3 regions of the Arthrobacter sp. P1_B4 genome follow, and region 1 is predicted to be linked to each of the others. Evidence: riboswitches for the same ligand, from Rfam matches in the RefSeq annotation. Region 1 holds a riboswitch; each other region holds the start of a gene.
What was found. A riboswitch is a leader RNA that binds a small molecule or an ion and turns the genes downstream of it on or off. The one in region 1 is predicted to bind cyclic di-AMP.

Region 1 (4,270 bases):
CCAGTATCTGCCGCGGCATACCCGGGGGGCGGCTGGGATAGGCTCTTGGGACCGAAACGAGCATTGATTCCAACTGTAAGGGGCGGGGAATTCCTTGGATCTATTGGGCGGCATGGGCCGCGACGAGCTCCGCATCTTTTCGTGGGTTGCGGCCACCGTCTTCGCGCTTGTGGCCGGCGTCTGGCGTCCGCGCAGGCTTTATTGGACTGCCCTTGGTTCCGTCCTGCTCTTCGCGGCCCTCAACGCGGGTGCCGGGATCTACGTCCTGAACCATTTCGGTGATTCGCGCTGGTCTGCAGGGGGAGAACCGCCGCTGAGCGCTCCGTCGTTTTCCGGGACGCCAGTCGTGGGGCAGTTTCTGGGCCCACTGGACTCCGCTCTGAACGGAGTGGTTGGTGGGGTGAACGAGTTCCTGGCATTCAAGCAGGCACTTCCCGTAGCGCTGGACTTCCTTGCCGCATCCGGCTGGGCCCTGCTGGTGTCGTTCCCGCTTGCCGTTCTCGCCGCCGGCATCAGTTTCGCCGTGGCCAGGCGCCGAACAGCGGACTTCGAGAAATACCGTGCCACCGTTGACCTCCTCAAGGATGAGCTTGAGCAGGTCAAGCGGCAAATTTCTGCAGGGAATGCCGTCTACACGGCACTCCCTGCAGAGGACGAGGTCAATGATGTGCGGCCCAGACTGGCGCGCCGAGGATGATTCAGGTGCGTGCTGGAGTTGGCGTAGGTCCACTTAGCCATGTGGAGGCCGCCAAACCGAGCTGTGAAAAAACCGCCATTCTCGGCTAGCAGTCACACACAGGAGGCCCCGGATCCACGTGGATCCGTGGCCTCCTGTCCGGGCTGGTTAGGGCCGGTTTAGTACCAGTTGTGTGCGTAGTGGAAGTTCAGGGCGCCGCAGGGGGAGCCGTAGCGCGACTTGACGTAGTTCAGACCCCAGTTGATCTGGGTCCGGTAGTTGGTCATGTAATCGGCGCCGGCGCTCGCCATCTTCGAGGCGGGCAGGGACTGGACCACGCCGTAGGCGCCGCTGCTGGCGTTCGTGGCGGTGGTCTTCCAGTCGGATTCCTTGGTCCACAGCTTGTGCAGGCACTGCATCTGGCCGGGTGCCCAGCCATAGCTTCCCAGCTGGGACGCGGCGTAGGCCTGCGCGCCGGCGGGGTCGTCGATTGCGACCGGTGCGGGTGCCGGTGCGGGGGCCGGAGCGGCTGCCGGTGCCGGAGCGGGAGCGGGAGCTGCCGCGGGAACCGGAGCGGGAGCGGGGGCTGCCGCGGGAACCGGAGCAGGTGCGGGGGCTGCCGCTGCTGCCGGCGCGGCAGCAGCTGGGGCAGGGATCAGCGCTTCGGCTGCCTTAACCTCCGAGATCTGGGGAGCCACGTTCTTTTCCGCTGGAGCGCCCGGCCCAGCCACCTGGACCCGCTCGAAGTTGAGCTTGGCCAGCGGGTCGGCGATCGTGGCCGCCTGGCTCGCAACATTCGCCGTGTGGGCGCCCGGCTCTGCCGCCTGGCTGGCGGCGCCGCCACCCAGCAGCAGTGCGCACGCGGCGGTGACGACGGCGGCACGGCGGCCGGTTACACCGAGCCCGGCGGCGAACCGCGACAGGGCGGATGCCTGCTTGACCGGTTCGGCGCGGTGGCGCGACTTGGCTGCGCCAACTGAGCGGGAATGCGAACCGCCGTCAGGGCGTGTTTGTACCTGGAATTCAGTCATGGTGGCCTCTCAACGCCGGCGGAGTTAGCTGTCGGGTTCGGATGAGGTCATCCGGCCGCACGGAACATCACGTGTCGGCTTCACCCCGAGGGCGCATGAAAGCAGAATGCCCGGGAACTCTGGGTCCCCCGCCTCTGCCTGGTCCAGCGGAATCCGGGAAGCGGCAGAGTTTGGCGTCCGTCCGGATATGCGGCACCGATGGCGGCGCACGCTAACGACGCTACAGGACCTGGCCGCTTAAGTCACATTTTGGTAACAGGAGTCACAGTGCCGGGGTGTCGGGTTGCGCCGGGTTCACGGGCCGGCCGGTCCGGGCCGTTTGCGCCGACGGCGGCCGTTCCGGTTAAGCCGGCGGCGGCGCGGGGGGCAGCCGCACGGCGAACTCCGTGCGGCCCGGCCGGGACGTGACCTCGACTGTTCCTCCGTGGGCCTCCACGATCGACTGGACAATGGACAGGCCCAACCCGCTGGTGCCCTCGGACGTCGGCGCGGCGGTCGCCGTGCCGTGACCTCCGCGGCTGCCGGAAACGGCGCCGGAGGACGAGCGTGCGGGAGCCCCGGACCCGACCCTCGCCGTCGCGACGGCAGAATCGGCGGGGACGGCTGCGGGGTTCGACGCCGGATTGGTGCGCGAGGCGTCGGCCCGGGCGAAACGGGCGAAGACCCGGCCGATAAATTCCGGGGCGATGCCGCTGCCGTTGTCTGTCACGGTGACCACGGCACTGCCGTCAGCCGAGCGCATAACGCCCGTGACCACCTTGGTCCCGGGTTCCGTGTGCTTGCGCGCATTGGACAGCAGGTTGGCGAGGACCTGGTGAAGCTGGGTCGCATCACCGCGTACCACCACGGGCTCGTCCGGAAGTTCCAGTTGCCAGATGCGGTCCGGGGCCATGACTTTCTCATCGCTGACCGTCTCGATGGCCAGCTGGGTGAGGTCGACGTCGGAGATTTTGAGCGGCTGCCCCTCGTCCAGGCGCGCCAGCAGCAGCAGGTCCTCCACGAGCGTGGTCATCCGCTCGGACTGGCTTTGCACACGGGCGAGGGACCTCTCGCCGTCGGGGGTGAAATGCTCGGTCATCCGCATCAGCTCCGTGTAGCCGCGGATGGCCGTCAGCGGGGTGCGGAGCTCGTGTGAGGCGTCGGCGACGAACTGCCGGACCTTCATCTCACTCTCCTGCCGCGCCTCGAGAGCGTTGGAGACGTTGTCCAGCATCTTGTTCAGCGCGTAGCCCACGCTGCCCACTTCCGTTCCGGGATGGGCAGCCGACGTCGGGACGCGGACCCCGAGCGCCACCTCGCCGGCGTCCAGCGGGAGACGGGAGACGTTGGTGGCGACCTCGGAGAGCTGTTCCAGCGGCTTCATGGTCCGCCGGATCAGGGCCGTGCCGGCGAGCCCGATCAGCACGAGCCCGCCTGCGGACACCACCACCATGGTCCAGACCAGGGAGGCCAAGGTGTTTTGTTTTTCAGCCAGCGGGAGTCCGGTCACAATCACGTCGCCGTACGGTGTACGCGCGGCCGTGAGCCGGTAGGCGCCGGCCGAAAGGCTGCGGTCCACGGACACGCCGCTCGGGGTCAGGGCCAGGAGAACCTTGTTGTCGGAGGGGGAGAGGCTCTTGACCGCGCCGTCCCCGGCCAGGAATCCGGCCCTGCTGACTTCGCCGTCGACTATCCGTGCGTTAAGCGTCCCGACGCCCTGTCCCCGGGCTTCGAGGGGGTCGGGGCGCCTGCCCGAATCGTCCGAGGAGGGCCGGCCGAACTCGCTCGAACGGTGGGAGGCCTGGTCCAGCTGGGTGTCGAGCTGCCGGGTGAGGAAGAGGTCCATGGAGGCGTAGCTGAACAAGCCCACAGCGCCGCAGATGGCCACGAGCAGCGCCATGGCGACCAGGACCAGCCGGGTGCGCAAATGCCACGTCGACGGGTTGCGCCAGTCGTGTCCGGGGACGCGGGTCATGCCGGAAAGTGAGGGCACGGATCAGTCCGCCGGTTTCAGGACGTACCCGGCTCCGCGCACCGTGTGGATCATGGGAGCGTGGTTGGCGTCGACCTTCTTGCGGAGGTAGGAAATGTACAGTTCCACGATGTTCGCCTGGCCGCCGAAGTCGTAGTCCCAGACACGGTCCAGGATCTGGGCCTTGCTGATGACCCGTTTCGGGTTTTCCATGAGGTAGCGCAGCAGCTCGAACTGCGTGGCGGTCAGGTGCATTTCCTCACCGGCCCGGGTGACTTCGCGGGTGTCGACGTTGAGCACGAGGTCTCCCACCACGAGTTCGGCGGTGTCCATGGCGGCCACTCCGGAGCGCTGGACCAGCCGGTGCAGGCGCAGCAGCACCTCTTCCATGCTGAACGGCTTGGTGACGTAGTCATCGCCGCCGGCCGCCAGTCCGGTGATGCGGTCCTGAACGGCATCCTTGGCGGTGAGGAACAGCGCCGGCACCTCAGGCGCGAACGCGCGGATCCTGTTCAGCAGTTCGACGCCGTCGAACCCGGGCAACATCACGTCCAGCACCAGCACGTCGGGGCGGAACTCCTTGGCGAGCCGGACGGCTCCGGGCCCGTCCTC
Region 2 (4,270 bases), on a different contig from region 1:
GCGGCTGCGTAGTCCTTGGCGAGCCGGCGGGCCACGGCCATCGCGGACTCCATGGACACGGAGTCCGTGGCCTGCCCGGAGCCGGAGGCCAGGCCGGCCGCAAAGCCGGCAATGAATGTGGTCAGCGGTGCCGCCGGGCGCACCACGGAATGGGCGGCCACGCCGGCCAGGGCGAGGACCTCATTCACGTCAATCTCAACGTCGTCCAGCTCCAGGGCCTGGAGCAGGGCACGGCACCAGTCTTCCAGTGTTTCGTCCTGGCTTTTCACCGTTTGCCTCCATGGTCGAGTTCAGCTGTGCAGAGCCGGGCCGGAGCCCGGACCGCCGTCGGGAATCCTGCCGGATACCCCCAGTGCGGACGCGTCATCCCAGGTGTCGACGTCATCCGTGGAACCCGGGGGAACGCGAACTTCCCGCACGTCCAGCCTAGCAAGAAGGGCGAACACCGACGCGTTTTCCAGCCGGTCCCGGGACGCGGCGTCCGCGACAGAACGTTGTAGCACGGCCGTGCCATAAAAGCCCACGAGCGGCTGTTTCCGACTGTCGGCCGAGACGGCCATGACGCCGTCGGCCCCACCCCTTTCCGGTGTGCCTGCAGCAGACGCGGCCAGCGCCTCGGCCAGGGCACGGACCGCGCCGGCCGACCGGGGCATGTCACACGCCAGGACGAGGGTATAGGGCGCGGCTGCTGCGTGCCGGCTCGCGTGATCGGCGGCCAGGGCGGCCAGCCCCGCCGCGATGGCTGCGGCCGGACCCGCGAAGGGCGGCTCTTCCCGGCAGGTCAGGACGCCGCCGGGCAGGCCCCCGGGGTCGGGGCCGACGACGACGGTGCGCCCCGCCGCGCCCGCGGCCCGCAGTGACCGCTCCAGGAGGGTGGCGCCGTCGTAGATCAGCCCGGATTTGGGCACGCCGCCGAGGCGTGAGGACCGCCCCCCGGCGAGAATGATAGCATCGAACTCCATCGGTTCAGCCTAGCGCGGCGCCAGCGGCCACTGAACAAGCCGTAATGTGCGCCGGCAGCGTCTTCACCGGCTGATCAATCAGCTAGGAGGCCGATCAGGCAGCCGATTCAGGCAGCAGGAACGGATCCCAGGCCGGCGTCGGCTTCTCGAGTTCCTTGATCTGCCAGGTGGCACCTTTTGGCGGGCCCGGAACAAAACCGATCTTCCAGCCCATCTCCGCCGGCGTATGGTCGCTCTTGGCGTTGTTGCACCGCAGGCACGCCGCCACCAGGTTCTCCCAGGAGTCGGCTCCGCCCCGCGATTTGGGCTGGATGTGGTCGATGGTGTGGGCAGCCTTGCCGCAGTACGCGCAGCGGTGGGCATCCCGGCGCAGCACGCCGCGGCGGCTCACCGCAGTCATCGTGTTGTACCTTGGCCGGATGTAGCGGTTCAGCAGGATCACGGACGGGCGGCCCAAAATGTCCTGGGGGCCGACCACGGGGTCGTCCCCTTCGGCCACCACGCTGGCCTTTCCGGTCAGGACAAGGACGAGCGCCCGGCGGAAGGTGATGACCGCCAGCGGTTCATATCCAGCATTCAGAACGAGAGTGCGCATCCGCATACCTCTTCACGGCCGCACCCGCCAGCGGCACGAGGGCCGGCTGCCCTCTGCATGGTCGGGCTATGGATCGACAACACAAGAGTAAACACTCAAGTGCCGGATCACCGAATATTTTTTCACCGGCGCGGTCCTCAGCGCGGAAAGTTCACTGCGCGGCAACGCGAAAGACCCCCGCCTGGAGGCGGGGGTCTTTCGGAATGCTGGGGTTCGTGCTTAGGCGCCGACGCGGATGAAGACCGGGCCGGAGCCGACGTTGACGCTGTACAGCGCGGTGGTGCCGCCGTTCCAGCCGCCGTGCACTGCCATGCCGTTGCCTACGTAGACCGCGATGTGAGCCATGCCCACGCCGCCGTTCTGGTAGTAGGCGAGGTCGCCCGGGCGTGCCTCGGCGGCGCTCACGGTGCGGCCCAGGGACAGGTAACCTGCCGGCCAGCCGTGGTAGTGGATGCCGGCCGCGGCCAGGGCGTTGGTGGCGAGGGCGGTGCAGTCCTGCGCCACGCCGATCTGTGCGTAGGCAGCAGCGGCGATGGTCGCGCCTGCGCCGCTTCCGATGCCCGCGGGGGCCTGGGCAGCGACGCCGCCGCTGACGCCAAGCTCGGTGCCGCCGGCGCGGGTGGCTGTAGCCGTGGCCGTGGCGTCCTGGACCTTCACGACGGGCTTGGGAGCCTCGACGACGGGAGCCGGCGTGGTGGTCACGGCGGGCTTCTCGTAGGAGATCGCGATGGTGGAAGCGGCCGAGATGGTGGCCGGAGCTGCGGACTGGACTTCCAGGGCCGAAGCGGAGGTGGATTCGCGCTGAACATTGGTTTCAGCAGCGTTGGCTGCGATTCCGCTGGTCAGGACCAGACCGGAAGCTGCGGCGATGACCGCGGCCTGACGGCCCATGCCGCCGGCGTTGTCGCCGACAGCCTTAGCAATTACAGCCAGCGAGTTGGTCTTGGTGACCTCGGCGCGGTGCCGTGCAACGTTTGCACGAGTAGTCATTAAGTTCTCTCTTTCGTGATCCTTGGACCGCGCGCTTTCGGGCACGGACTGAGGACGCTCCGGCATCTTGGGGGTACGCCGGATCGCCCCGAAATGGGTTACTTAGCGAAGGGTGTACTGCGAAGACGCGCCAAAAGCGGAAACTGCATGCTGTCCGGGCTCGGTAGCGATTGAGCCTGCGGAACGTGATCCAATCCGGGCGCCGGCAAGGGCGGCACGTGATGTGGATTCCAGCGGGCTCGACAGAGCCTCGCCGGTGCGCATGCGCGCAGAATTGTGGCGTGAAGACACGAAAGTAGCCTCTCCCAATGCCTACGAGGTGAGCTGTCGGATTCGGATGGGAGTCACCCGGCCGCGCTGCTTCCTGGGAAGCTTTGCGACTTAACCCCAAGGCCTTCTTTCGAAGGCCAAAATTGGTTCCCCCGCCCCTGCCAGACGATGTAATGCGAACGGACCTTGAGCGGTGGCAGAGCTAGGCAATCCACTCAAGAGCGCCAACTTCGGAAAAGTTGGCGTGCTTCAAACCCTACAGCAGTCCTGATCCAATGTCACATTCAGATCACGGCGTGTCACAGGAAGTTGAGAGCAGCCCATCGTCTTTTTAGAGCCAGCCGAGCGGGTCAACGACATCGCCGTTGACCATCACTTCAAAGTGGAGGTGGCAGCCCGTGGAGGCGCCGGTGGTTCCGCTCATGGCGACGACGTCACCGCGGAAAACCTTCTGGCCGACCTTGACCGAAGCCGAGGACAGGTGGTTGTACGTGGTCTCCAGGCCGTTGCCGTGATCGATGACCACGCGGTTCCCCCCGCCGAAGGGATGCCAGCCGTTGAAGGTCACGGTGCCGCTGGCGGCCGCGTGGACCGCCGTGCCGCACTGGGCGGCGAAATCCTGGCCGCGGTGGAACTCCCCCGCGCCCCCGGTAATGGGGCTGACACGGTAGCCGAAGGGCGAGGCCGTGACCAGCTGGTCGAGCGGCGCACCCAGGGTGCCGGCCGATGCCGCGCGGGTGATCGTGCCCACAGACTGGGCGCTCAGCAGCTGCTTGAGTTTCCCGTCCGGATCGCCCTTCGTGGTGACGGCCGTGCGGTTGAAGTCGACCTTGGCGGCGGCGGCAGCGGTGACATCCGGCTGCACGGCGGCGGAGAGCGCGCCGGATCCGCCCGGATTCGAAGCCATCACCGGGCTCGTGACGGGGACCGTCACGGTAAGAACCAGACCAGTTGCGGCCAGTGCGATCCCGGCCTTCTGCCCGACTCCGCTTGCCGCGGCAAAGTCCGTGACCTGGCGGAACGGACTGCGACGGCGACGGCGTTCATCGCGGTGCACGTCCCGCGGGCGTTCGGCCGTGTGTGCGACGACGGGACGCGGCTCCGGAGCGGGACCGGTCGCGCGGCGACGGCCCCTGGCGGTCTGGGTGGTCAAGAAGGGTTCCTCTCTGGATGGCCTGCGAAGTTAGCTGTCGGATTCGGGTCAGAGAGATCAAAGACCCGGTCCGCCGTTGCAGGCAGCCACGCACAGAGGCATCCCTAGGGGATCCTTCGGTGGAAGCTGCTTGCCGCTGACGGACTTCACCCCAAGGCTGCCGAAGTAGCAGCCGAAAGTGGTTCCCCCGCCCCTGCCAGGAGGTAGTTCTGCGACTGATCCGCTGGCAGGGCTCGGCTTCGGATCAGGTAACGCTTTGGTATCGGTACTGGGCACTAACTATAGGCGATTAAGCCGCCC
Region 3 (4,270 bases), on a different contig from region 1:
TCCGTCCCTGCTGCTCGTCGAGGACGACGCCGTCCTGGGACCGCTCATCGCCGAGCTCCTGGACCCGGACTACCGGATCCAGTTGGTCACCAACGGCCGCGACGGCCTCCACCACGGGCTGACCGGGAGCTGGGACGTCATGGTGGTGGACCGCGGGCTGCCCGCCATGGACGGCATCGCCCTCATCACGGCTTTGCGGTCGAAAGGCATTGCCACGCCCATCCTGATCCTGACCGCGCTGGGCGATGCCGACGAAAAAGTCAGGGGCCTGGACGCCGGCGCCAACGATTACGTGACCAAGCCGTTCGACGCCGGCGAACTGGCAGCACGCCTGCGCGCACTGACGCGGACTTTCACTCCCCCGGCCCCGACACCGGTGGCGATCGGGGACTGGGAACTGGATCCAACGCAGCGCTCCGTCCGTTCTGTCTACGGGCAAACGGTGTCACTGACCGCAAAGGAAGGCCAGCTGCTGGCAGCCCTTGCCGCGGAACCGGACCGCGTCTTCACCCGGGATGAGCTCCTCGCGGCGTGCTTCCACGCCTCGGAACAGCCCGGCGTGATCGATACCTATGTTCATCACCTGCGCCGGAAGATCTCCAAAGCCGTGATCCGCACGGTGCACGGCCTCGGATACCAGATCGGCGAAGCCCATGAGTGACGGCTTGCCGGCCGGCGGAAATCCGGACCACTCCATCCTGCGCAAGGCTTCCCTCAAGGTCGCGGTGCGGATCAGTGCTGCGTGCGCGGTCATGGTTCTCGGGCTGCTCGCCGCCACGGCACTGTACCTCACGAACCAACTGGCCCATCCTGAAGTGCCGGGCTCGGCGACGGCCGGGACGGCCTACACCTACCTGGATTCCAAGGATGTCCTCGAAGCCATGATCATCGCCGGGGTAGCGGGAATCCTGCTGGCCGGCATCGTCGGGTGGCTCAGCGCGCGCAGCGCGATTCGTCCCCTCAGTGATGCCCTGGCAAGGGAGCGGCGTTTCGTCCAGGACGCCAGCCACGAATTGCGCACGCCATTGACCATCCTGGACACCAGGATCCAGCTGGCCCAGCGCAACACTGTGCCCGGCTCCAGGCAAAGCCACGACCTGGCCCGGATCCGGGAGGACGCCGCGACGCTGACAGGGATTGTCAACGAACTGCTCCTCGCGGCAACCGCGGAGGCCCCGGACCGCTCCGCGCCCCCTGCCGACCTCGCCGACGCTGCCGCCAGCGTCGCCGGCAGCCTCCAGCAGGTGGCAGAGCAGCGGCAGGTGCGCCTGGAATTCTCTGCCGCTGCCCGGCCGCTGGCCCGGATCGAGAAGAATGCGCTGCGGCGTGCCGTGCTGGCCCTGGCGGACAACGCGCTGGCCCACACGCCTCCGGGCGGCCGCGTGTCCATCACGACCTCAATCGAGCAGAAGCGCGCCGTGATCACGGTGGCGGACTCCGGGACCGGAATCACCGGCGTCGATCAGGCCCGGATCTTTGACCGGTTCGTGCGGACGGCCGGCACCGGCACCTCACAGGGACAGCGGAGCTTTGGCATCGGCCTGGCCCTGGTCCGGGAGATTGCCGTCGCGGCCGGGGGCACCGTCGAGGTGGCCGCGACGGGCGGCGAGGGAACCGTCATGAAATTGACGCTTCCGCTCATGGGCAGCGGGAATCCCTGAGGACCCTGCGCCGGGGAAAGCTATGCCATCGGGATCCCGGAGCCCCGAATGCGGAGACAGGAAAGACCGGCGGTCGAGTTGCCCCCAAGGGAACTCGAGCGCCGGTCTTTCCGGACTGTCTGGCCCCGGGTCGGGGCCGTGCGGCTTAGGCGCGGACGAACGTCACGCCGCCGGTCGCGGTGAGCCAGGACAGCGGGTGGACCATGGTCTGGTTCTTGCCGTTCATGCCGCCACTGACCACCTGGCCGTTGCCGGCGTAAATGCCGACGTGGCCGGACTGGACCACCATGTCACCGGGCTGCGGCGTCGCTACAACGGTTCCAAGGCCAAGGAACGCGCGGGGACCGATGTCGCCAACGGGCTTACCCGCGGCGCCAAGGGCCTTTTCCACCATGGCAGTGCAGTCCTGGGTGATGCCCACCTGGCTGTAGGCGGCCGAGAGCATGATGGCGTTGCGTCCGCCCGCGGGCGCCGCGGCCGGCGCTGCTGCCGGAGCTGCTGCCGGAGCGGCCTGCACCTGGATGACCGGCTTGGCCGGAGCCTTGGGCGCCGCCGCCGGGGCTGCAGTGGGAGCCGGAGCCGGCGCGACGGGCTGTTCGATGACCGGCGCGGCAACAGAATCCACTGCGGGGCGCTCGAAGCTGATCTTGACGTTTGAATCGGCACTGACGGGGGCACTGACCTGTCCGGCGATGTCGACGTTCGACGCCGGAGCAGAGTCACGCTGCACGGGGGCGGTGGCGGCGTTGGCCGCCATTCCGCTGGTCAGGACCAGGCCGGATGCGGCGGCGAGGACGGCGGCATGGCGCGCAAAAGTATTGACTGAAGTCATGAAAAATGTAGCCTCTCCCAATGCCTGCGAGGTGAGCTGTCGGATTCGGATGGGAGGCACCCGGCCYCACTCCCGGGCCCGTCGTTGCGGGCACTGTGCGGCTTCACCCCAAGACCTGCATATCAGCAGGTCAAAAGTGGTTTCCCCGTCTCTGCCGGACGTTGATGCGAGTTACCCCCGGGCCGCGGCAGAGTTAGGCAATCGGCTGGGGAGCGCCCGTATCGGAGACAACAGGCACTCATCAACCGTAGCGCGAACCGCACCCGAAAGTCACATTCAGGTAACGGAGCCATGATGCCGGGCCGCAATTTGCCCATAGGGCGGCGCCGTTTCCGAACATAGGATGATGCCATCAGCACCACCGGAAGCGGAGGCCCGAAAATGAACAGCCATTGTGTCGCCATCTGCCAGTTGAGCACTCAGCCCCAAGAGGATTTCGACGTCAACACCGAGCTGCTGATCCTCGACGGCGGGGACGTCCACGTGAGCACCTGGGACGCGGAACCGCGCGACGGGGGTTTCGACGAGCACATCCTCAATGACCGGGTGGACGCGCTCGGGTACATGGTTGTCAACGACTGGGCCTTCCTGGACGGCAAGGCCTACGCGGTGGTGGAACGGCGGTCAGGCCCGGCGCCGGCCGGCCGCCGCGAACCGTGACCTTCCTGTCCCTGGCGCTGATCGCCGTCATCGCCCTGGCTGGCCCCCTGCTGGCCCTGCCGGCGCGCTGGCACTTGCCTGTCATGCTGGGTGAGCTGCTGGCCGGCATCGCGATCGGGCGCTCAGGGCTGGCCCTGGTGGACCCCGCGGACCCGACGTTCACCCTGCTGGCCAATATCGGGTTTGCGCTGATGATGTTCGTGGCAGGCACCCACGTTCCCGTGCGGGATCCGCACATCCGTGGCGCCCTCGGCAAAGGCTCCCGCCGGGCGATGGTGGCCGCAGCGGCAGCGGTGGTGGTCGGAACCGGCATCGGACTGCTGTTCGGGACTGGACATGCTCCCCTCTACGTCGTGCTGCTGGCGTCCTCGTCGGCAGCCCTGGTGCTTCCAATCGTCGATTCCCTGCGCCTCGGCGGGCCAGATGTCGTCGCTATGACAGCGCAGGTGGCAATTGCCGACACAGCCTGCATTGTGGCGTTGCCGCTCCTGGTGGATCCGCCCCACGCAGTCCAGGCGGCGCTGGGTGTCCTCGCGGTGACCGGGTGCGCGGTAGTGCTCTTTGTCGGCTTGCGCTGGCTGGAGCGCCAAGGAATCCGTCGGCGCGTGCACCGGCTCTCGGAAAGCCGCAAGTTTGCCCTGGAGCTACGGATCCAGCTGGCCGTGCTCTTCACCCTGGCCGGTGTCGCGACGTGGAGCAATGTGTCTGTGATGATGGCAGGCTTTTCTTTCGGCCTGGTGATGGCTGCGGTCGGCGAACCGCGGCGGCTGGCCCGGCAACTGTTCGCGCTCAGCGACGGCTTCCTGGGTCCGCTCTTCTTCGTGTGGCTGGGTGCATCGCTGACGCTCAAGGACCTGGCCGGGCACCCGGACATGATGGCCCTCGGCCTGTTGCTGGGGGCCGGGGCCCTGCTGGCGCACGCCGACCTGGCTTTCCTGGGACTCCCGCTGTCGCTGGGGGTGTTGTCAGCGGCGCAGCTTGGCGTACCGGTGGCTGCGGCGAGCATCGGCACGCAGCTTCAGGTCCTGCTCCCAGGCGAGGCCGCGGCCCTGCTGGTGGGAGCGCTTGTCACCATAGCCGCGAGCGCAGTCGCCGGGTCACGGGCGGCGAGGACTTT

Region 2: another riboswitch for cyclic di-AMP. It lies ahead of AC1D1W_RS11225 (NlpC/P60 family protein); the one in region 1 lies ahead of AC1D1W_RS10220 (aggregation-promoting factor C-terminal-like domain-containing protein).
Region 3: another riboswitch for cyclic di-AMP. It lies ahead of AC1D1W_RS08880 (hypothetical protein); the one in region 1 lies ahead of AC1D1W_RS10220 (aggregation-promoting factor C-terminal-like domain-containing protein).

Annotation. Positions count from the first base shown of each region.
Region 1 is NZ_JBFTZW010000021.1:37,498-41,767, reverse strand. Features, by position in the region: gene AC1D1W_RS10225 (hypothetical protein) at 95-697, shown strand; gene AC1D1W_RS10220 (aggregation-promoting factor C-terminal-like domain-containing protein) at 856-1,707, opposite strand; cyclic di-AMP (ydaO/yuaA leader) riboswitch at 1,707-1,866, opposite strand; gene AC1D1W_RS10215 (sensor histidine kinase) at 2,051-3,661, opposite strand; gene AC1D1W_RS10210 (response regulator transcription factor) at 3,683-4,270, opposite strand, start outside.
Region 2 is NZ_JBFTZW010000027.1:9,960-14,229, forward strand. Features, by position in the region: gene AC1D1W_RS11210 (DUF6457 domain-containing protein) at 1-269, opposite strand, end outside; gene mobA (molybdenum cofactor guanylyltransferase) at 291-962, opposite strand; gene AC1D1W_RS11220 (HNH endonuclease) at 1,057-1,557, opposite strand; gene AC1D1W_RS11225 (NlpC/P60 family protein) at 1,777-2,547, opposite strand; cyclic di-AMP (ydaO/yuaA leader) riboswitch at 2,843-3,012, opposite strand; gene AC1D1W_RS11230 (M23 family metallopeptidase) at 3,149-3,970, opposite strand; cyclic di-AMP (ydaO/yuaA leader) riboswitch at 3,975-4,189, opposite strand.
Region 3 is NZ_JBFTZW010000016.1:20,552-24,821, reverse strand. Features, by position in the region: gene AC1D1W_RS08890 (response regulator transcription factor) at 1-661, shown strand, start outside; gene AC1D1W_RS08885 (sensor histidine kinase) at 654-1,661, shown strand; gene AC1D1W_RS08880 (hypothetical protein) at 1,807-2,493, opposite strand; cyclic di-AMP (ydaO/yuaA leader) riboswitch at 2,501-2,703, opposite strand; gene AC1D1W_RS08875 (hypothetical protein) at 2,905-3,153, shown strand; gene AC1D1W_RS08870 (cation:proton antiporter) at 3,150-4,270, shown strand, end outside.